Linked DNA regions of Hydrogenophilus thermoluteolus. The protein of the gene in region 2 interacts with the protein of the main gene of each other region in a pairwise test. Links are inferred from orthologs where the notes say so. Each region holds a gene or a part of one and is shown on either strand. Other genes may lie near its edges.

What was found.
Region 1: the proteins of leuS (region 2) and ligA interact in binary tests that used the Escherichia coli proteins (3 or more experiments, as listed by UniProt). The link is inferred for Hydrogenophilus thermoluteolus from one-to-one orthologs.

The regions. Positions count from the first base shown.
Region 1 is NZ_AP018558.1:1,125,679-1,137,766, reverse strand. What follows is about bases 3,785-6,696. They hold ligA (NAD-dependent DNA ligase LigA), read right to left. Parts: upstream 6,347-6,696; coding sequence 4,223-6,346; downstream 3,785-4,222. Other genes in these bases: HPTL_RS05510 (cell division protein ZipA C-terminal FtsZ-binding domain-containing protein), read right to left, coding at 6,359-6,696; galU (UTP--glucose-1-phosphate uridylyltransferase GalU), read right to left, coding at 3,785-4,204. In the rest of the region: HPTL_RS05535 (S-methyl-5'-thioinosine phosphorylase), read right to left, coding at 1-654; translational GTPase TypA, read left to right, coding at 1,485-3,317; more of galU, read right to left, coding at 3,314-3,784; more of HPTL_RS05510, read right to left, coding at 6,697-7,444; chromosome segregation protein SMC, read right to left, coding at 7,469-10,996; dapD (2,3,4,5-tetrahydropyridine-2,6-dicarboxylate N-succinyltransferase), read left to right, coding at 11,043-11,873; HPTL_RS05495 (PilT/PilU family type 4a pilus ATPase), read left to right, coding at 11,899-12,088. UniProt on the Escherichia coli protein: DNA ligase that catalyzes the formation of phosphodiester linkages between 5'-phosphoryl and 3'-hydroxyl groups in double-stranded DNA using NAD as a coenzyme and as the energy source for the reaction.
Region 2 is NZ_AP018558.1:1,652,158-1,659,178, reverse strand. The notes cover bases 3,861-7,021. They hold leuS (leucine--tRNA ligase), read right to left. Parts: upstream 6,698-7,021; coding sequence 4,061-6,697; downstream 3,861-4,060. Other genes in these bases: HPTL_RS08020 (LPS-assembly lipoprotein LptE), read right to left, coding at 3,861-4,074. Outside these bases: HPTL_RS08040 (methylated-DNA--[protein]-cysteine S-methyltransferase), read right to left, coding at 1-491; HPTL_RS08035 (chalcone isomerase family protein), read right to left, coding at 546-1,133; HPTL_RS08030 (glutamate-5-semialdehyde dehydrogenase), read right to left, coding at 1,233-2,519; holA (DNA polymerase III subunit delta), read right to left, coding at 2,516-3,562; more of HPTL_RS08020, read right to left, coding at 3,559-3,860.

The DNA.
Region 1 (12,088 bases), 520 kb from region 2 along the record:
CCGTTCTTTCGCGTCGCCCCGCCCGGCTGCCCAATTGGCGACGACGTTCAACGCCGCGTATTCGAGTCCGATTTCACGGGCAAGCACCGCCTCTGGCATCAGGGTCATTCCAACGAGCTCGGCACCATCCCGCGCCAACCGCTCGATTTCCGCTGCGGTTTCCAGCCGTGGCCCTTGCGTACAGGCATAGACGGCGCCATCGACAACCGGCTCTTGACATTCGGTTGCCGCTTGTAAGAGCGCCGTGCGAAGTGACGGCGTAAAGGGTTGGGTGAAGTCGATATGGACCACGGGGTCGTCGGGGCCGTCGTAAAAGGTGCACACCCGCCCCCACGTATAGTCGATGATCTGATGCGGCACGACCAGCGTTCCTGGGGGCAGATGTGGTGCGATGCCCCCCACGGACGCCACTGCGATCACGCGCGTCACCCCAACGTGTTTCAACGCCCACAGGTTGGCGCGGTAGTTGATCTGGTGGGGGGCGATCGTATGGCCGTAGCCGTGGCGGGCAATGAAAACGATCTCTTCACAGCCCAGACGGCCGAAGGTGAGGACGCCGGACGGTTCGCCGTAGGGGGTTCGTACGACCCGCTGCCCAAGCCGTTCGAGATTCGTCAGATTCGAAAGACCACTACCGCCAATCACTGCCAGCATGGGCCTGCCCCCTGATGTCCGAAAGCTGCGATTTTACCCGGTCTCGGAGCGCTTCGGGGGGGTGACCGCTTTCAGCTGTTCCGCAGACTGACCGAAAAGGATCGCTTTCCCTTCCTCGGTCACCGCGCCCCGTTTCGCCCACGGTTCTCCGCGGGCGTAGGCACGGGCGACCGCCGGTCGTGCCTGCATCTGCTGGAACCAACGCTTGAGGTTGGGGAAATCGTCGAGGTTTTGCCGTTGCCGTTCGTGCGGGACGATCCACGGATAGATCGCCATATCCGCAATGGAGTAGTCCCCGGCGACCCACTCGACTTCGGCAAGACGACGGTCGAGCACGGCGTAGAGGCGGCTCGTTTCGCGCACATAGCGGTCGATCGCGTACGGGATCGATTCGGGGGCGTATTGGACGAAATGGTGGTTTTGTCCCGCCATCGGGCCAAGCCCGCCCACTTGCCAAAACAGCCATTCGAGTACCGTCTTGCGCGGCCGTGGCGCCGTAGGCAGAAAGCGTCCATCTTTTCTGCCAAATAGACCAGAATCGCGCCCGATTCGAAAACGGAGATCGGCGCACCGCCATCGGCAGGCGCATGGTCGATGATCGCAGGCATCCGGTTGTTCGGGGAAATCGCCAGGACCAATCAGTCGAGACGGCATTTTGGCCGCTGCGACAACGGCAACGCGCCGGAATGGGCAAAGACCCGTGCCAACTGCACCGGCTTGTAGCGAACCTGCAAGTCATATGTGTTCAATACGACGGTGCCGTGGGGGAACGGTGCCCTTCCCCGTATAATGCGCACCTTTGGCAACGAATCGTACGAAAGCGTTTGTTTATGACGACCCAAACCCACCCTGCGATTCGCAACATCGCGATCATCGCCCACGTCGACCATGGCAAAACGACATTGGTCGACCAACTGTTGAAACAGTCAGGAACCTTTGCCAACCATCAGACCGTCGGAGAACGGATCCTCGACAGCAACGAACTGGAGCGTGAGCGCGGCATCACCATTTTGGCGAAAAACTGCGCGATCACCTATGAAGGAACGCTGATCAACATCATCGACACCCCCGGTCACGCCGATTTCGGTGGTGAGGTCGAACGGGTGCTTTCGATGGTCGATGGCGTCTTGCTCTTGGTCGACGCGGTCGAAGGGCCGATGCCGCAAACGCGTTTCGTTACGCAGAAGGCGCTCGCTCTGGGGTTGAAACCGATCGTCGTGATCAACAAAATCGACCGCCCGGGAGCGCGCCCCGATTGGGTGATCAACGCCACGTTCGACCTCTTCGCCGAACTCGACGCCAGTGACGAACAACTCGATTTCCCCGTCGTCTATGCCTCTGCGCTCAACGGTTACGCGACGCTCGACCTCAAGACCCCTTCGAGCGACATGCGCCCCCTTTTCGAGGCGATTCTCACCCATGTCCCGCCCCCCGCCGTAGACCGTGACGCGCCCCTCCAACTCTTGATCGCGTCGCTCGACCACTCCAACTATCTGGGGCAGATGGGGATCGGTCGCATCAAACAAGGGGTGTTGCGCCCCAATCAAGAGGTTGCGGTCTATCGCGGTGAAACGTTCCTAGGCAAGGGCAAGGTTGGGCAAATCCTCGGTTTTCGCGGCTTGGAGCGGATCCCGGTTCCTGAAGCCACCGCAGGCGACATCGTGATGGTGAGCGGGATCGACGCCATCGGGATTGGGGTCACCCTCTGTGATCCGGACGATCCCCAGCCGTTACCTCCGATCGCGGTCGATGAACCGACCTTGACGATGACCTTCATGGTCAATACCTCACCCCTTGCCGGGCGCGAAGGGAAATATGTCACCAGCCGCCAGATTCGCGAACGGCTGGAAAAAGAGCTTTTGCGCAACGTCGCGCTGCGCGTCGACTTCGGTGGTGAATCGGCAGAGCAGTTCGAAGTCTCCGGTCGCGGCGAGCTCCATTTGACCATTTTGCTCGAAAACATGCGACGGGAAGGGTTCGAATTGGCGGTCGGACGGCCGCGGGTCGTCTTCAAAGAGATCGACGGCGTGCGGTGTGAGCCGTACGAACGCCTCACCGTCGATATCGAAGAGGGACACCAAGGCGCGGTGATGGAAGAGCTGGGGCGCCGGCGCGCCGAACTCCTCGATATGCAGATCGACGGCAAAGGGCGGGTGCGGATGGAATACCGCATTCCGGCTCGAGGGCTGATCGGTTTCCAAGGCGAGTTCCTGACGCTGACCCGCGGCACGGGGTTGATGAGCCATATCTTTGACGACTATGCTCCGTACGCCGGACCGATCCCTGGGCGACGTAACGGCGTCCTCGTTTCTCAAGAAGACGGCGAATGTGTCGCGTACGCGCTTTGGAAGCTGCAAGAACGCGGGCGGATGTTCGTGAAACCAGGTGATCCGGTCTACGAAGGGATGATCATCGGCATTCACAGCCGAGAAAACGACCTGGTCGTCAATCCGGTGCGGACCAAACAGCTCACCAACATTCGCGCTTCGGGTTCCGACGAGGCGGTGCGCCTGACACCGCCCATCGAACTGACGCTGGAACGCGCGGTCGAATTCATCGACGACGACGAACTGGTCGAGATCACGCCGACGAGCATCCGGCTGCGCAAACGGCTCCTCAAAGAGCACGAACGGCGCAAAGCCGCGCGGAGCGACAGCGATTAAAGCGCCGCAACACGCTCTTTGAGATAGGCGCGGAACGCTTCGGCCACCTCGGGATGGCGCAGTGCAAATTCGACGGTGGCTTGCAGGTATCCGGCTTTCGACCCACAGTCGTGACGCACCCCTTCGAATGCGTAGGAGAGTACCGCCTCCTCTTTGAGAAGCGAGCTGATCGCGTCGGTGAGCTGGAGCTCTCCCCCTGCCCCCGGTTGGATGCGCTTGAGGTGATCGAAGATCGCGGCGGTGAGGATGTAGCGGCCAACCACCGCTTGTGTCGAAGGGGCCTTTTCGGGTTCGGGTTTTTCGACGATCGCGCGAATGCGCCGGGTATTGCCCTGCTCACACGGATCGGTGCTGACGATTCCGTACTGCTTGGTCTGCTCACGCGGTACCGTCATCGTCCCCAACACCGAACAACGGTGGTACGCGAAGACCTCGACCATTTGCTGGAGCACCGGTTTGCCATCGCCATTGTCGCAGAGGTCGTCGGCAAGGAGCACCGCAAAGGGTTCGTTGCCGACCACCGGCTGCGCGCACAGGACCGCGTGGCCTAGCCCCAGCGCCTCTGGCTGCCGAATATAGATGCAGGTCACCCCCTGCGGGACGGTCTTACGCACCACCTCCAACAGCGTGTGTTTGCCGCGCTGTTCGAGTTCCGATTCCAACTCATAAGCCTTGTCGAAGTGATCTTCGATCGAGCGTTTGGTCCGCCCGGTGATGAAAATGAGCTCGGTGATCCCCGCTGCGACCGCCTCTTCCACTGCATATTGAATCAGCGGCTTGTCGACGATCGGCAACATCTCTTTGGGACTTGCCTTGGTCGCGGGCAGAAAACGCGTTCCCATCCCCGCGACGGGAAAAACCGCTTTGCGTACCAAGGGTCGGGCCATAGTTTTCTCCACATTCAGTCAAATAGATGAAGTTGAATTACTTTTTTCCGCGATGAGGCGCCTGAGTCCTGCTTCGTCGAGGATGGGAATCCCCAGCGCTTCCGCTTTCGCCAATTTGCTCCCAGCAGCTTCGCCCGCGACGACGTAACTCGTCTTTTTCGATACCGATCCGCTTACCCTGCCTCCGTGCGCTTCGATGAGCGCAGTGGCCGCTTCGCGCGTGAGCGTGGGCAAGGTGCCCGTGAGCACGAACGTCAGACCTGCCAACGCGTGGGATCGGTTCGCTTCGCTCGGGTCGGCTGGTGCGGGCATTGCGTCTTGAGACGAAACCGATGTCGCCGCAAGGGGTTCCCCTTCCAACCAGGTAACCCCATGGCGCTTGAGCGCGGCGATCACTTCGAGGTTATGAGGTTCGCGGAAAAATTGATGAATCGACGCCGCCACGATCGGACCGATTTCCGGCACCGCCATCAGATCGGCTTCGGTCGCTGCGATGAGGGCATCGAGCGAACCGAAATGGCGCGCCAGATCTTTTGCCGTGGCTTCGCCCACGTTACGAATCCCCAGGGCGTAGAGGAAACGGGGCAACGTGGTATGGCGGCTGCGCTCGATCGCGGCGATGAGGTTTGCGGCCGACTTCGGTCCCATCCGGGGTAAAGTGGCCAACCGATCGACGGAGATCCGCTCAGGGTCGTAGAGATCGGCTGGGTTGCGCACCCATTCCCGATCGACGAGTTCGGCAATCAGTTTTTCGCCCAACCCTTCGATGTTCATCGCTCGGCGGCTCGCGAAATGTTCGATTGCCCGTTTGCGTTGCGCGGGACAGTAGAGTCCGCCGGTACAGTAGGCGATCGCTTTTTCGGGATCCCGTTCGACGTGCGAGCCACAAACGGGACAGTGCGATGGCAGCGTGAACACCTGCTCCGTGCCACGTCGCCGCTCGGGCAGGGAGCGGACGATTTCGGGAATCACGTCACCGGCACGGCGCACGACGACCCAGTCGCCGATGCGAATGTCTTGCTGCCGGATGAACGTTTCGTTGTGGAGCGTCGCGTTCGCAACGGTAACGCCGCCAACCGCAACCGGGGCAAGGCGCGCCACCGGAGTCAGCGCACCGGTGCGCCCCACTTGGACATCGATTGCCAGAAGTTGCGTCACTGCCTCTTGCGGGGGGAATTTGTGCGCGATCGCCCAACGCGGAGCGCGCGCGACGAACCCCAGGCGATCTTGCTCAGCAAACGCATCGACTTTATAGACAACGCCGTCGATATCGAAAGGGAGTTGGTCGCGGCGCGCCAGCATCTTCTGGTAGTAGTCGAGCAGCGCTTCGGCACCGACCACGGTCTGGCGCCATTCGGAAACCGGGAAGCCGAACCGCTCTAGACGTTCGAGCGCCTCGGAATGGGTTTCCGGGGCCGCATCGACCCCTTCGGCGCGAACCCATTGGTAAGCGTAAAAGCGCAGCGGCCGTTTCGCAGTGACTTTGGGGTCGAGCTGGCGCAAGCTTCCCGATGCGGCGTTTCGTGGGTTCGCGAAGGTCTTTTCGCCCGCAGCAAGCTGGCGTGCGTTGAGTGCGGCAAAATCGGCATGAGTCATCACCACTTCGCCGCGTACTTCGAGAAGCTTTGGCGCTTCGTCGGGCAAACGCAACGGGATCGTGCGAATGGTCCGGGCGTTAGCGGTGACCTCTTCCCCTTTGAACCCATCGCCGCGGGTTGCCGCGCGGGTCAGCACGCGGTTTTCGTAGAGGAGCGAAATCGCAACACCGTCGAATTTGGGTTCACAGGCGTACCGCACCGCGGGGACGCCCAACCCTTCGCGGCAGCGGCGATCGAACGCGAGCACCTCTTCTGGGGTAAACGCGTTCGCGAGTGACAGCATGGGGAGCTCATGGGTCACTTCACGAAATTCGGGTGCTGGCGCCCCCCCCACGCGCTGCGTGGGCGAATCGGGGGTGATCAATTCCGGATACTGCGCTTCCAGCGCTTCCAGTTCCCGAAAGAGCCGATCGTATTCGGCGTCCGGGACCAAGGGTTCGTTGCGCACGTAATAGGCGTAATCCAAGCGCCGGATCGTTTCGCGCAGGGTTGCAACGCGTTCACGAACCGCGTCGGGAATCGTTCGGGTGCGCTGTAACGACAATGCCGCTTCCCCTTAGGCAAAGAGGCGTTGCGCAACCGTGCCACCCGGTGGCACTTCGAATTGCCGCATCCGTTCGTGGCTCGACTCCACTTGTCCCCGGAGCCATTTGAGCGCTTCGGGGGAAAGCGGAGCCCCGTCGTCGGTGACGATTTCGGCTTCGAGCGTTTTCGTCAATTTTTCCGCGAACGCGATCATCCGGTCGAAGACGGCAGCCGACGGGATGAGCGCGGTTTCGAGAACGAGCGTCAGTGCGGGGACTTGGCGGACGCGCATTTCGGCAGCGATGAACGGCTCTCCCGTCGCGTCCATGAGTGCGAAGAGGACCGCGCCATTGTCGTCGTAGAGGCGATAAACGCCATCGGCGTCGAGCCGCATGCCGTACGCCTCGGCGGCGGCGCGAACTTTGGTGCCACGCATCGTCCCTTCACGGGGTTTGAGGTTGATCGCGATTTGCAGATCGACGTCGTGGCAGAAACGATCCAGTTCTTGCGCCAAGCGCAATACCTGCGTACGCGAATCGATGCGACCGAGCGCCAGACCCAATTGGTCGGCAACCCGCTCGGCACCCCCGATAAAGCGCAGGTATTCCCGCTCGCCGATCGGGCCGGAACGATCACAGAGTTGGAGTGCCGCTAGGATTTTGTGCGGCGTGCCATTGCTTTCGATCGTGACGAGTTCCCAGTCGTTGTTGGCGTCGTCGAAAAAGTACCAGCGCATCGGCAAATTGTCGGCGTCGCGGAATTCGGCGATCAGGACTTCACGCAGCCGCGCGAGATCGATCGGTTCGCTCGCGGTGAATTCCACCATCAGGTCCACCCGCCGGTGGAGGTGGCGCGGGTGTTCTGGCGGGTGTTCGGGACGGGGTTCGACCGGCAGCTCCGGTTCGTTTTCGCGCACCACGCGGCTTCGTTTCACTGGGCCAAACGGGTTGAGCCGCCCTTCCGGTTCCACTTCCAGCGAACGCGCCTCGTCGGGACGCGCAAAGCTCTGTTCGATCTTTTTGCGGTGTTGGTGGGTCTGCCACGCGGTGTAGGCCCAAAAACCTACGCCGGCCAGTGCAGCGACCCCCCCCAAGGCAAGCAACAGTTGGGTATCCATCGAATCGGTTCCTAACGCCGAAGGTTATACGGCCGGTTGCGCCAATTGTACGGCACGTTCCACGTCGACGTCCACTGTGCGGGAAACCCCTTGCTCGCGCATCGTCACCCCGACCAAACGATCCGCTGCGGCCATCGTCAGTTTGTTGTGGGTGATCACGAGGAACTGGGTTCGTTCTGCCATCGTGCGAATCAGCGCCGCATAGCGCTGGGTATTGGCGTCGTCCAGCGGCGCGTCGACCTCGTCGAGAATGCAAAACGGCGCGGGATTGAGGTCGAAAAAGGCGAAAACCAGCGCAATCGCAGTCAAAGCTTTCTCGCCGCCAGAGAGGAGCTGGATCGTGCCGTTCTTTTTGCCGGGTGGCTGTGCGATGATCTGTGCGCCGGCGTCGAGGATTTCGTCTCCCGTCAGCGCCAATTGCGCTTGCCCGCCACCAAAAAGTTGCGAGAAGCGTTCGGAAAAGGCGCGATTGACCGCGCGGTGGGTCTGTTGCAACGCTTCCCGCGTCTCTTTGTCGATGGTACGGATCGCTTCCCGCAAGGTCTGTTCGGCAGCAGCGATATCATCGACTTGGCGTTGCAATGCGTCGATCTCCTGGGTGAGCGCTTCGAGTGCAGCGAACGCCGCGTGGTTCACTGGCCCGAGCGCGTCGATCGCTTGGGTGAGTCGTTCCAATTCGTTGGCGAGCTGCTGTTCGTCGAGATGAGGGACCTGAACCCGCAACGCGTCCCAGTCGACCTCCGCCGCCGCCAAGGCCTCTTGCCACCGCGCCACTTCCATTTCCGCGGCAACGCGTGCATCGTGCGCCTGTTGCCACGCCGTTTCGAGCGCGTTCCGTGCCTGTTCGTGGGCCTGCGCCTGCTGCTCTGCGGCGCGAAAGTGCGCTTCCGCGGCTTTCACGGCTTCACGCGCTCCCCGGACGGCTTGTTCGGCCTGGTCGAGTTGCGCCTCCAAGGTGCGCACGGTTTCTGGTGCGGGTCCGGTATCGAGCGCAGCGGCTTCACGGTCGAGCTCCGCAAGTCGGCTCTCGAGCCGTTGCCGTTCCGTTTCCGTTCGCGTAAGGCTTTCTGCTAGGAGCGTGCAATGCCGGGTCATCTGTTGCTGTTGCGCTGCGAGCGCCTGCTTCTCGTGCTCGAGTGTGCGCGCGTTTTGTTGCGCCTCTTGCCAGGCACTTTGCGCAACGCGCGCCTCGGTGCGCGCTCGCTCCAACGCTTCGTCCAGCAGTGCGAGCTGCTCGAGCAGCGCTTCCTCTTCGTCGTTTCGCTCTGCGATCTCGTCATGCAATCGCGCCCATTCGGCATCGAGCTCAGCCAGGCGCGCCAAACGTTCGGCGCGCCAGCGCTTTGCCCACGCCAACTGCTCTTTGCGTTGCGCCAATTGCAATGCAAGTTTCTGCTCGTGCTGTGTGATTTGGCGCTGCTCAGCGCGCAGCGCTTCACCCTTTTCCCGGGCAATTTGGTATCGTTCCGCACACAGCGCCGCATGCTGCTCGGCAGACTCGATCTCTTTTTCGATGGCGACCAACCGTTGTTGCCATTCGGCGAGCTCGGCACGCTGTTCGAGCAGGGTCGCTTCCTGTGCCGCCGAATCGGATTCGTTCCGAGGAATCCAGCCCCAAGGGGTGAGTTGCCCACCGTCACGGGTCACGACGATGGCGTGATGGGCGACCACCCACGCGTCGATTGCCGCAGTAAGGGTTTCGGTCAGCCAGACGTTGTCGAGTTTTGCGCGCAGCCACGATGCGAGCGCGGGATCGGACGTCGTGATCACCGAATGGAGGGCAACGACGCCTTCCGGTGGCTTTGGCGGATCGTTCGGTGTGCGTTCGGGAACCGCGTCGCGCCGCACGGCGCACGAGCCTACACCCTTCGGCAATACGCCATCCGGCGTAGCGGCTATGCTCTGCATCCACGGTGTGAGCGCGGCCGCAACTGCATTAGCATACTCAGGGGCCACATCGATCTGCTGCCAGAGTTCTGGATTTTCCGCAGCGTGCGCTTTGGCCGCAGCGTTTCGATGCCGCGACAATGCTTTTTCCAAGCTACGCACGCGACCCGCCACTTCCGCCCGTTGTTCGCGCCAGGACCGAAGGGCCTCATCCGCTTGGCGCGTTTCGGTGTCGAGCGCTGTACATTCGACGTCGCTTTGCGCCAACGCACGTTCCAGTCTAGCGCGTTGTTCCTGAACCGCCGTCTGTTCCGCAAGGAGCGGCGCCAAATCCGCAGGCGCGTCGTCGTGGGATTCCAGCTCTTGGCGCAAGTGCGCGCGCTGCGTAAAAATCTTTTGCTGCTGCCGCTCAGCAGTTTGCCGATGGAGTCGCACCTGCGCAAGACGCCTGTCGAGCTGATCCCTTTCGTGCTGCAAACGTTTCTCGACGGCGTGTTTTTGTTGCGCAACGCATTCGGCAGCTTGCAACGCCTCCTGAGCGGCATCCCAGGCTTCGAGCAGCTCCTCCCAGCGCGCCTCACAGACCGCGACCTCTTCCTGCGCCGCGTGCAACGCTTCGGTCACCCGCGTCTGTTCCGCTGCCCAACGGGCGCGCTCAGCAAGGATCGTTTCGCGTTCCTGCGCCAACGCCGTTTGTCGTATCGCAGCGTTCTGCGCTTGGTGGCGCAGTTCCACCACCTGCGCCTGGATTTGATAGTAGTTTTGCTGTGCTGCTTCTAACGTCTGCGTGGCTTCTTGGAAAGCGGTTTGCGCCGCTGCCCTTTCCTGAGACAACGCCGCGAGCTGTTCGCGCCACTTTGCAAGTTGCGCCGCCGCTTCGGTTTCGGCATGCCGCGCGGCAGCGAGCACCTGCTCTGCACGCACCCGACGCAACGCCCACAAAAGACGCTCGGTTCGCGTTTTTTGCGCGGTCCATTTGCGCCAGGTTTTGGCAGTTTCCGCTTCGGCTTGGAGTCGGGCTTCGTTGCTGCGCAACGTCGCCAACTGATCCCGAAGCCGCGCGAGGTGCGCTTCGGCTTCCTGGAGCTTCGCTTCCGTCTCTTTGCGGCGTTCCCGATATCGGGTCACTCCTGCGGCCTCTTCGAGCAGATGGCGCAACTCTTCCGGTTTGGCTTCGATCAGTCGGTTCACCATCCCCTGCTCGATGATCGCGTAGGCGCGCGGTCCCAGACCGGTGCCCAAAAAGAGGTCGAGCACATCTCGCCTCCGCACCCGTTGACCGTTGAGCCAGTAACTCGATTCCCCGTCTCGGGTCAGAATCCTTTTGACCGAGAGTGTTTCAAACCGCGCCCATGCCCCCACTCGCGCTTCGTTGAGGTTGTCGAAGATCAGCTCGACGCTGGCGCGAGCTGCGGGTTTGCGTTCGGCGCTGCCGTTGAAGATCACGTCGCTCATCGTCTGCGCGCGCATACTGGAGGCGCGCGTTTCACCAAGCACCCAGCGCACGGCGTCGATCACGTTCGACTTGCCGCAGCCATTGGGGCCAACGATCGCGACAAACGGCGCATCGACCGCAATCACGGTGGGTTCGACGAAGGTTTTGAAGCCAGCGAGTCGGATTCGGGAAAGTCGCATCGTCACCTCATGCAACCATTGGGCGCGCATGATACCATTTGCCGTTTGAATTCACTGGTGGAAGAAAGGAAGCGGAATGAACTGGCAGGAGACGCAAGCACTCATCGACGCGGCATTCGAAGAGCGTACCCGCTTTTCCCCGACCAAAGCCCCGCAAGACGTACGCGACGCGGTGGATGCGGTGATTGCCGGGTTGGACCGTGGCGAGCTTCGGGTTGCGGAGCGGCGCGGCGTCGGTGATTGGGTGGTCAATCAGTGGGTCAAGAAAGCGGTGCTCCTTTCCTTTCGCCTCTACGACAACTGGGTGATGGATGACGGAGTTTCGCGCTATTTCGACAAAGTCGCCCCCAAATTCGCGTCGTACGACGAAGCGGCGTTTCGCGCCGCTGGGTGTCGCGTCGTTCCCCAGGCGATGGTACGCCGCGGGAGTTACATCGCCAAAAACGTGGTCTTGATGCCCAGCTACGTCAATATCGGTGCGTACGTCGACGAAGGCACGATGGTCGACACCTGGGCAACCGTCGGCTCGTGCGCGCAAATCGGTAAAAACGTGCACCTTTCGGGTGGTGTCGGGATTGGCGGCGTGTTGGAGCCGGTTCAAGCTGGCCCGGTGATCATCGAAGACAACGTGTTCATCGGCGCACGTTCAGAGATCGTTGAAGGGGTGGTGGTCGAAGAAAACAGCGTGATCTCGATGGGGGTCTATATTGGACAAAGCACCCGAATTTTCGATCGCGAGACGGGGGAAATCCATTACGGACGCGTTCCTTCGGGTTCGGTCGTCGTCCCCGGGTCGTTGCCGAGCGCCGATGGGCGTTATAGCCTCTATTGCGCCGTGGTCGTCAAGCGGGTGGATGCGCAAACTCGCGCCAAAACCGCGATCAACGAACTCTTGCGCGGCACTTGAACCCATACCGGACTGAGCAGTTCCGATGGCACAACTCACCCCTACCTTCGAGAAGATCTTCCGCCTGATGGCGGCGAAACGAGCGTCCGACGTCTATTTGAGTGCGGGTGCGCCGGTGACGATTCGGATCGAAGGCAACGCCCAACCCTTGAACGCCCAGACACTGACCGCACCCCAACTCACCGAGTGGCTGCAGGCGTTCGTCGCTGACGAAG
Region 2 (7,021 bases):
CGCTCGAGTAGCCATGCTTTGAGGTCGAGCCAGGCACCGGAATGACCACCGGAAAAGCCGATCAGCGCCCCGTTTTTGCCGACAACTCGGTGACAGGGAATCACGATCGGGCAGGGGTTTGCGCCACACGCGGCGCCGACCGCACGCGGGCTGGTAGACAAGTGCGCGGCAAGCGCACCGTACGTGCGTGTTTCACCGCAGGGGATGGTTCGTAACGCGTTCCAGACGCGTTGTTGAAATGGGGTCCCTTGTGGTGCAACCCGCGGCCAAAGTGGGGTTGCCGGTGCTTCGAGCCAGGTGTCGAGCCAGTGGCTGAGTTGATGAATCGCCGCAGGGGCGTTCGCTTGCGGACGAGACGGTGGAGGATCGGTGCGAAACGTAGCGGCAATCACGGTGCCGTCTTCGGTTGCCGCGATTTCCAGCCAAAAGGGGGCGAGTAGCGGCCGGGCTACAACCCACAGGGTGGCGTTGGGTTTTGGTTGGGGCGGCATCGTCGCCATCTCCGGGATCGGGTATAGCGACGATTGTACCGGTAAGGAAACGCGTCAGGAAGCGCTCCCTTTGAGGAGCTCGGTTTTGAGGGAATCTTGTGCGGGTTTCGGGCCGAGCCAGATACTCAGGAGCAGGGAAAAGAAGCCCGGTTGTTGAATCGGCTCGACCAACGGTTTGTCTTGAACGGTGATGTGCACCGTTCCGTTTTTGTCTTCGCTGATCAAAACGACGCTGTTTTCTTTGTATTCGCTGTGCGAAAGGATCGCTTGGCGCAAAGTGTCGATGCTGGCTTGATAAGCGGTGAGCGCTTCCTGCGGTTGATTCTGTTTCAGCCCTTCGATCAGCGCGTCCGCGAACGTGGCGCCCGAGAGGTCGCGCAGCAGTTGAATGCGGATCGCGCGTGGCGGGGGGCTGGTGAGCGCGGCTTCGGCCAGGGTGACCGGTTGCGGCAGATAGAGCCCCATCGCGTAGACGTGGAAGATGAACTTGCTGCGGATTCCTGCGCCATTGAGATGGAGCGGCGTGCCGTCGAGGGTGATCGATTCGGGGAAAGTGGCGCTGCCCAGCTTGATTTCCGCCTGCGCAGGGGCTGCGGCGAGCAGTACGTAAGAGAGAAATAGAGCGATGAGCGTACGAACCATTTTTCTCCTCCAACAAACGTTTGAATGAAATGGTATCGTAGCGCTCATCGTCGCGCAGGTCAACGATCCTCGCACCGGTCCAGGCTCAGCGTTTTCGCGTCAGCGGCGGATCGTGCCGTGTCCCAGTACGATCCATTTTTCGCTGGTCAGGCCTTCCAAGCCTACAGGGCCGCGCGCGTGGAATTTGTCGGTAGAGATACCGATTTCGGCACCCAATCCGTATTCGAACCCGTCGGCGAAGCGCGTCGAGGCGTTTACCATCACCGACGCGGAGTCGACTTCGCGTAAAAAGCGCATCGCCGCCGAGTAGTCTTCCGTGATGATCGCTTCGGTGTGGTGCGAGCTGTAGCGCGCGATGTGGTCGATCGCGTCATCGAGCCCGGTGACGACCCGAATCGCGAGGATCGGGGCGAGGTATTCGGTCGCCCAATCGGCCTCGGTGGCCGGTTTGAGCAGTTCGGCAGGAACTTGTGGCGCGGCATGCAAGAGGGACCACGCTTTCGGGCAACAACGCATCTCGACGCCGTGGCGCGCGAGCATCGCGCCGATCTCGGGGAGGTAGCGAGGGGCAACCGCTTCGTCGATCAAGAGCGTCTCTGCGGCGTTACAGACCCCGTAGCGGTGGGTTTTGGCGTTTTCGACGATCGGGACGACCCATTCGGGTTTCGCGGCAGCGTGCACGTAGACGTGGCAATTGCCGTCCAGGTGTTTGATCACGGGGACTTTCGCGGCTTGAGCGACCGCTTCGATGAGCCCTTTGCCGCCGCGCGGCACGATCACATCGACGTATTGCGGCGACGACACGAGGCGGGTGACGAGTTCGCGTTCGGTTCGTTCGATCACCTGCACGACCATGGCCGGGAGCTGGGCCGCAGCCAATCCTTGCTGAACGCACCGGGCGATTGCCTGGTTGCTGTGGATCGCTTCTTTCCCGCCACGAAGAATCGCCGCGTTGCCCGCTTTGAGGCAGAGAGCCGCGGCGTCGACGGTGACGTTCGGGCGCGATTCATAGATGATGCCAACCACGCCGAGCGGCACGCGCATTCGGCCCACTTGGATACCGGAGGGGCGTTGCCGAAGTTCGCGGATTTCGCCGACAGGGTCGGGTAGGTCCGCGATCTGTTCGAGCCCTTCGATCATCGCGTCGATCACTTTGGGGGAGAGCGTGAGGCGGTCGATCAGCGCGGGCGATAGGCCCGCTGCGTGCGCCGCTTGTAGGTCGTGTTCGTTAGCGGCGGTAAGGTCCGAACGCGCAGCGTCGAGCGCGTCGGCGATCGCGCGAAGCGCCGCGTTTTTCTGTGCGGTGCCCGCGCGCGCGATCGCTTGCGCGGCGGTGCGCGCGGCTTGCCCCAGACGGTCGAAATAGGCGTCGATGGTTTCGGTCATAGTGTGCTCCAGGTAACGGAAAAGTCGGCAGAGGTGCGCGTCGCGGGGTTGAGCGCGAGCGCGAGACGTTCGGCTTCGCACCAGAAGTCACCCGCTTCGACCCCTTTGGCGATCCGGTCGAGTTGTGCTACTCGGCGGAGCCACTGATGGCATTGTGCGGACTCCAATCGGGTGGCGCTGCGCAAGGCCTGCTTTTCAACAGGGCTGAAGAGTTTTTCGCTTTTCGCGATCGCATCCACCGCGCGCGGGTCCGCGGCTTCGCTTGCTCGAGCAAGCGCGCGAACGCCCGCAGCGAGCGCCCAGAGGACGAGCGCTTCGGCTACGCCTTCGTCGCGCAGCGCGGTGATCAGGCGGGCGGCGCGCGTTGCGTTGCGGGTAAGGACCGCAAGCCGCAGTTCGAACGGGTCGAAGCGGGCGACTTCGGCGACTGCTGCGCGGACCTCTGCTTCCGGTAGGGGGCCGGGTGGAAAGAGGAGGGCTAAGAGCACCAGTTGTTGTTTCGCGGCAAGCAGGTTTCCTTCACTGCATTCAGCCAAATAGGCCAAGAGTTCGCGCGAGGCATGCTGCCCTTGGGCGTGCAGCCGTTCGGCCCACCATTGGGGCAGTTGCGTGCGGCTCGGAGCTTGGGTTTCGACAAGGATCGCCCCTTTTTCGAGGGTTTGGTACCAGCGTGTCTTTTTCGTGGCCCAGTCGAGCGGGGGCAGAATCAGCAGGGTGACGGTGGCTTCCGGTGGCCGGTCGCAGAGGGCGGCAAACCAGAGGGGTGCCTCTTTGCCCTGCGGGGGGACCAGGAAGCGGAGTTCCAGCAAACGCGATTCGGCGAAGAGCGAGAGGCTCTCGGTTGCGAGTGTGAGCGTGGTGAGCGCATCCCCTTTGTCGATGACGACCCGTTCCCGCGCCGTGAACCCGGCTGCTTTGGCGTGCGTGCGAATCGCGTCGGCGGCCTCTTCGATGAGGAGCGGCTCATCGCCCGTCACCGCCCAGAGTGGGGGAAACGGGCTGCGGGTCAAGAGCTGTGGCAGGCGGGCAGCGGGATATTTCATGGTCGCGCCACAAGCCGACGGTCGACGAGCAAGAGGGCACGCCTGAGGAGTTCGCGCCGCATGTCGGTGAGAATCACCTGCTCCTCTTCAGCGCGGGCCGCGATGCGGCTGTCGTCGTAGCTGTAGTCCCGTTCGGCAACGAGGCGGGTTGGCGGCAGCCGCTCTTCGCCTGCGCGGTCGACGAGGCGAACGGTCAGGACGCTGCGCAACGCGTATTCGCGAACCGTCCCGCTGGCAGAGAGCGCGATGATCTCCCGCGCTTCTTCGAGCGGCCCCAAAACGACCGTCGCGTCCGCGGCTTTGGGGTCCGTGACCACCGTTGCCGGTGTGCCCGCGAGCATCTCGTGAACGAGCGGTTCGAGTGCTGCGGCACGGTCGAAACGGAAGTGGAGCGTGCGCTGCGCCAACCCCACGTAATGACGAGGGCGAAAACCGCACGCAGCGAGAAGAAGCGCCGGCACGAGCGCGACGCCGGTCAATACGCGGCGGCGCTGGGTCTCAAACGACGACATTGACGAGCCTTCCCGGAACGATGATCACACGCCGCGGCTCCTTCCCATCGAGTGCCGCCTGAACGAGTTCGTGCGCCAGCGTGCGTTCGCGAATCGTGGTTTCGGCGGCGTCGGACGGGACAGTGACTTTGCCGCGAGTCTTGCCGTTGATTTGCAAAACCAGTTCGATTTCGGCGACCGTGAGCGCGTCGGAATCGACTTCGGGCCACGGGGCGTCGAGCAGCGATGTGCCGAAGCCGCATTCGCGCCACAGGATCTCGGTGACGTGCGGGGTGATCGGTGCGAGCACTCTGAGGAGAATCGAGAACCCTTCGTGCGCGAGCGCCGCGCGTTCGGTTGCGTCACCATCGGGCAGGCGCTCGAGCAGGTTGAGCATTTTCATCGTCGCGGCTGCGACGGTATTGAATTGGAGTTTCGCCAGGTCACGGTTCGCCTGTTCCAGGATGAGGTGCAATTCGCGCCGTGCCGCAGCCAGGGGCGCGGCAAGTTGCCGCAGCGCCGAGCTGCGCGCCTCAGCGGTCGTGGGAAGCTGGGGCGCGATTTCGTTGCGGTAGCGAACGCCGAACGCCCAAACACGGCGCAAGAAGCGATGTGCCCCTTCGACGCCCGCATCGGACCATTCGAGCTGCGCTTCCGGCGGCGCGGCGAAGATGATGAAGAAGCGCGCGGTGTCGGCGCCGTATTGGTCGATGAGGGCTTGTGGGTCGACACCGTTGTTTTTGGACTTCGACATCTTCTCGATGCCGCCGATGGTGACCGGTTTGCCATCGACGCGGTGTACCGCGGAGATCGGTCGACCTTTGCTGTCGCGTTCCAGGATCACGTCGGCCGGATTGATCCAGGTTTTTTTGCCGGTTGTCGGGTCTTCGCGGTAGAAGGTTTCGGCAACGACCATCCCCTGTGTCAAGAGGTTGGTGAAGGGTTCCGAAAAGGGGATGAGCCCGAGGTCCCGCATCGCACGGGTGAAGAAGCGAGAATAGAGTAGGTGCAGGATCGCGTGCTCGATTCCGCCGATGTATTGGTCGACGGGCATCCAGTACTTGACCCGGTCGTCGACCATCGCCTGGTCGTTGTCGGGACAACAGTAACGCAGGAAATACCAACTCGATTCGACGAAGGTGTCCATCGTGTCGGTTTCCCGCCGTGCGGGTCGCCCGCATTCGGGGCAGGGGACGTTGACCCAGTCGGCGAGTTCAGCTAGCGGTGAGCCGCGACCGGTGATCTCGACCGATTCGGGCAGAACGACGGGGAGTTGTTCGTCGGGGACGAGTACCTCACCGCAGTGGTCGCAGTGAATCACCGGAATTGGGCAACCCCAGTAGCGTTGGCGTGAGATCCCCCAATCGCGCAAGCGATATTGGACCCGCTGCTGACCCAGCCCTTTTTCCGCGAGCGCGGCGATGATGGCGTCGAACGCTTGCTCCGACGTGAGCCCGGTGAAGGGGCCGGAGTCGACCAGTGTCCCTTTGGCCGCAAAGGTCTCTTCCCATGGGCCTCTGCCGTCGATCGTGCCGGTGAAGCCGTCGGGACGAATGACTTGGCGAATCGGCAGACGATATTTTTGCGCGAAGGCGTAATCGCGTTCGTCGTGCGCGGGCACCGCCATCACCGCCCCTTCGCCGTACGCCATCAAGACGTAATTCGCAACCCAGACGGGGAGTTTTTCGCCCGTGAGGGGGTGACGCACGAAATAGGGGGTGGGCATCCCTTTCTTTTCCATGGTCGCGAGGTCGGCCTCGGCGACCGACCCCCGGCGGCATTCGGCAATGAATTCGGCCAATTGCGGGTCGTTTTGCGCGGCTTTCGTCGCGAGCGGATGCTCGGCCGCGACCGCGACGTAGGTGGCGCCCATCAAGGTGTCTGGACGGGTGGTGAAGACAGTGAGCACACCGCTTTCGCCGATCGAGTCTTCGTCGTAGGGGAACCGAACCTCGGCGCCAACGCTCTTGCCGATCCAGTTCGCTTGCATCCGTTTGACTTGTTCCGGCCAACCGGGGAGCGTTTCGAGCCCTTGCAGCAGTTCTTCGGCGTACGCGGTGATGCGCATGTAGTACATGGGAATTTCGCGCTTTTCCACGAGCGCACCGCTGCGCCACCCGCGGCCGTCGATCACCTGTTCGTTCGCGAGCACCGTCTGGTCGACCGGGTCCCAATTGACCCAACCCATCTTGCGGTAGATCAACCGCTTCTGGTAGAGCCGTTTGAAGAGCCACTGCTCCCACCGATAGTATTCGGGACGGCAGGTGGTGAGTTCGCGTTGCCAGTCGATCGCAAAACCCAACCGTTTCAATTGCCCCTTCATATAGGCGATGTTGCTGTAGGTCCATTGCGCGGGGGGTACGCCGTTTTGAAGCGCGGCATTTTCCGCGGGCATCCCAAATGCGTCCCACCCCATCGGTTGGAGCACGTTGAACCCTTGCATCCGTTTGGCTCGGGCCAGGACGTCGCCGATCGTGTAGTTGCGCACATGTCCCATGTGGAGTTTGCCGGAGGGGTAGGGGAACATCGAGAGGCAGTAGAACTTCGGGCGGTTGGGGTCTTCGGCCACCGCGAAGGGTTGCGTGGCTTCCCACTCGTTTTGGACGGTCTGTTCGATCGAAAAGGCGTCGTACTTCTCTTTCATCGCGATTCCTTGCCATGCGCGTAAGAATCGAAGTATAGCGCGAAGGCAAGCGGCAAAAAAAAGCCCGCGCGAAGGGCGCGGGCGGGAACTCCATGGGTTAGATGGAGAGGGAGGGAGACAAAACCACTCAAAAGAAAGGAGGAGATCACCATGAAACAGTGTAATCGCGAATTTTATCGCATCAAAAGTGATAAGGCAAGAATTTCGGTTCAGTCTTTTTGAGCGTTTGTTCTTGTTCTCGCGATTTTTCTTGACGGGATCCCCACGTGAGCGGGGGCAGTAGGGCGGCTTGGGTACAATCGCGCCTGGTACGGCGAAAAGGAT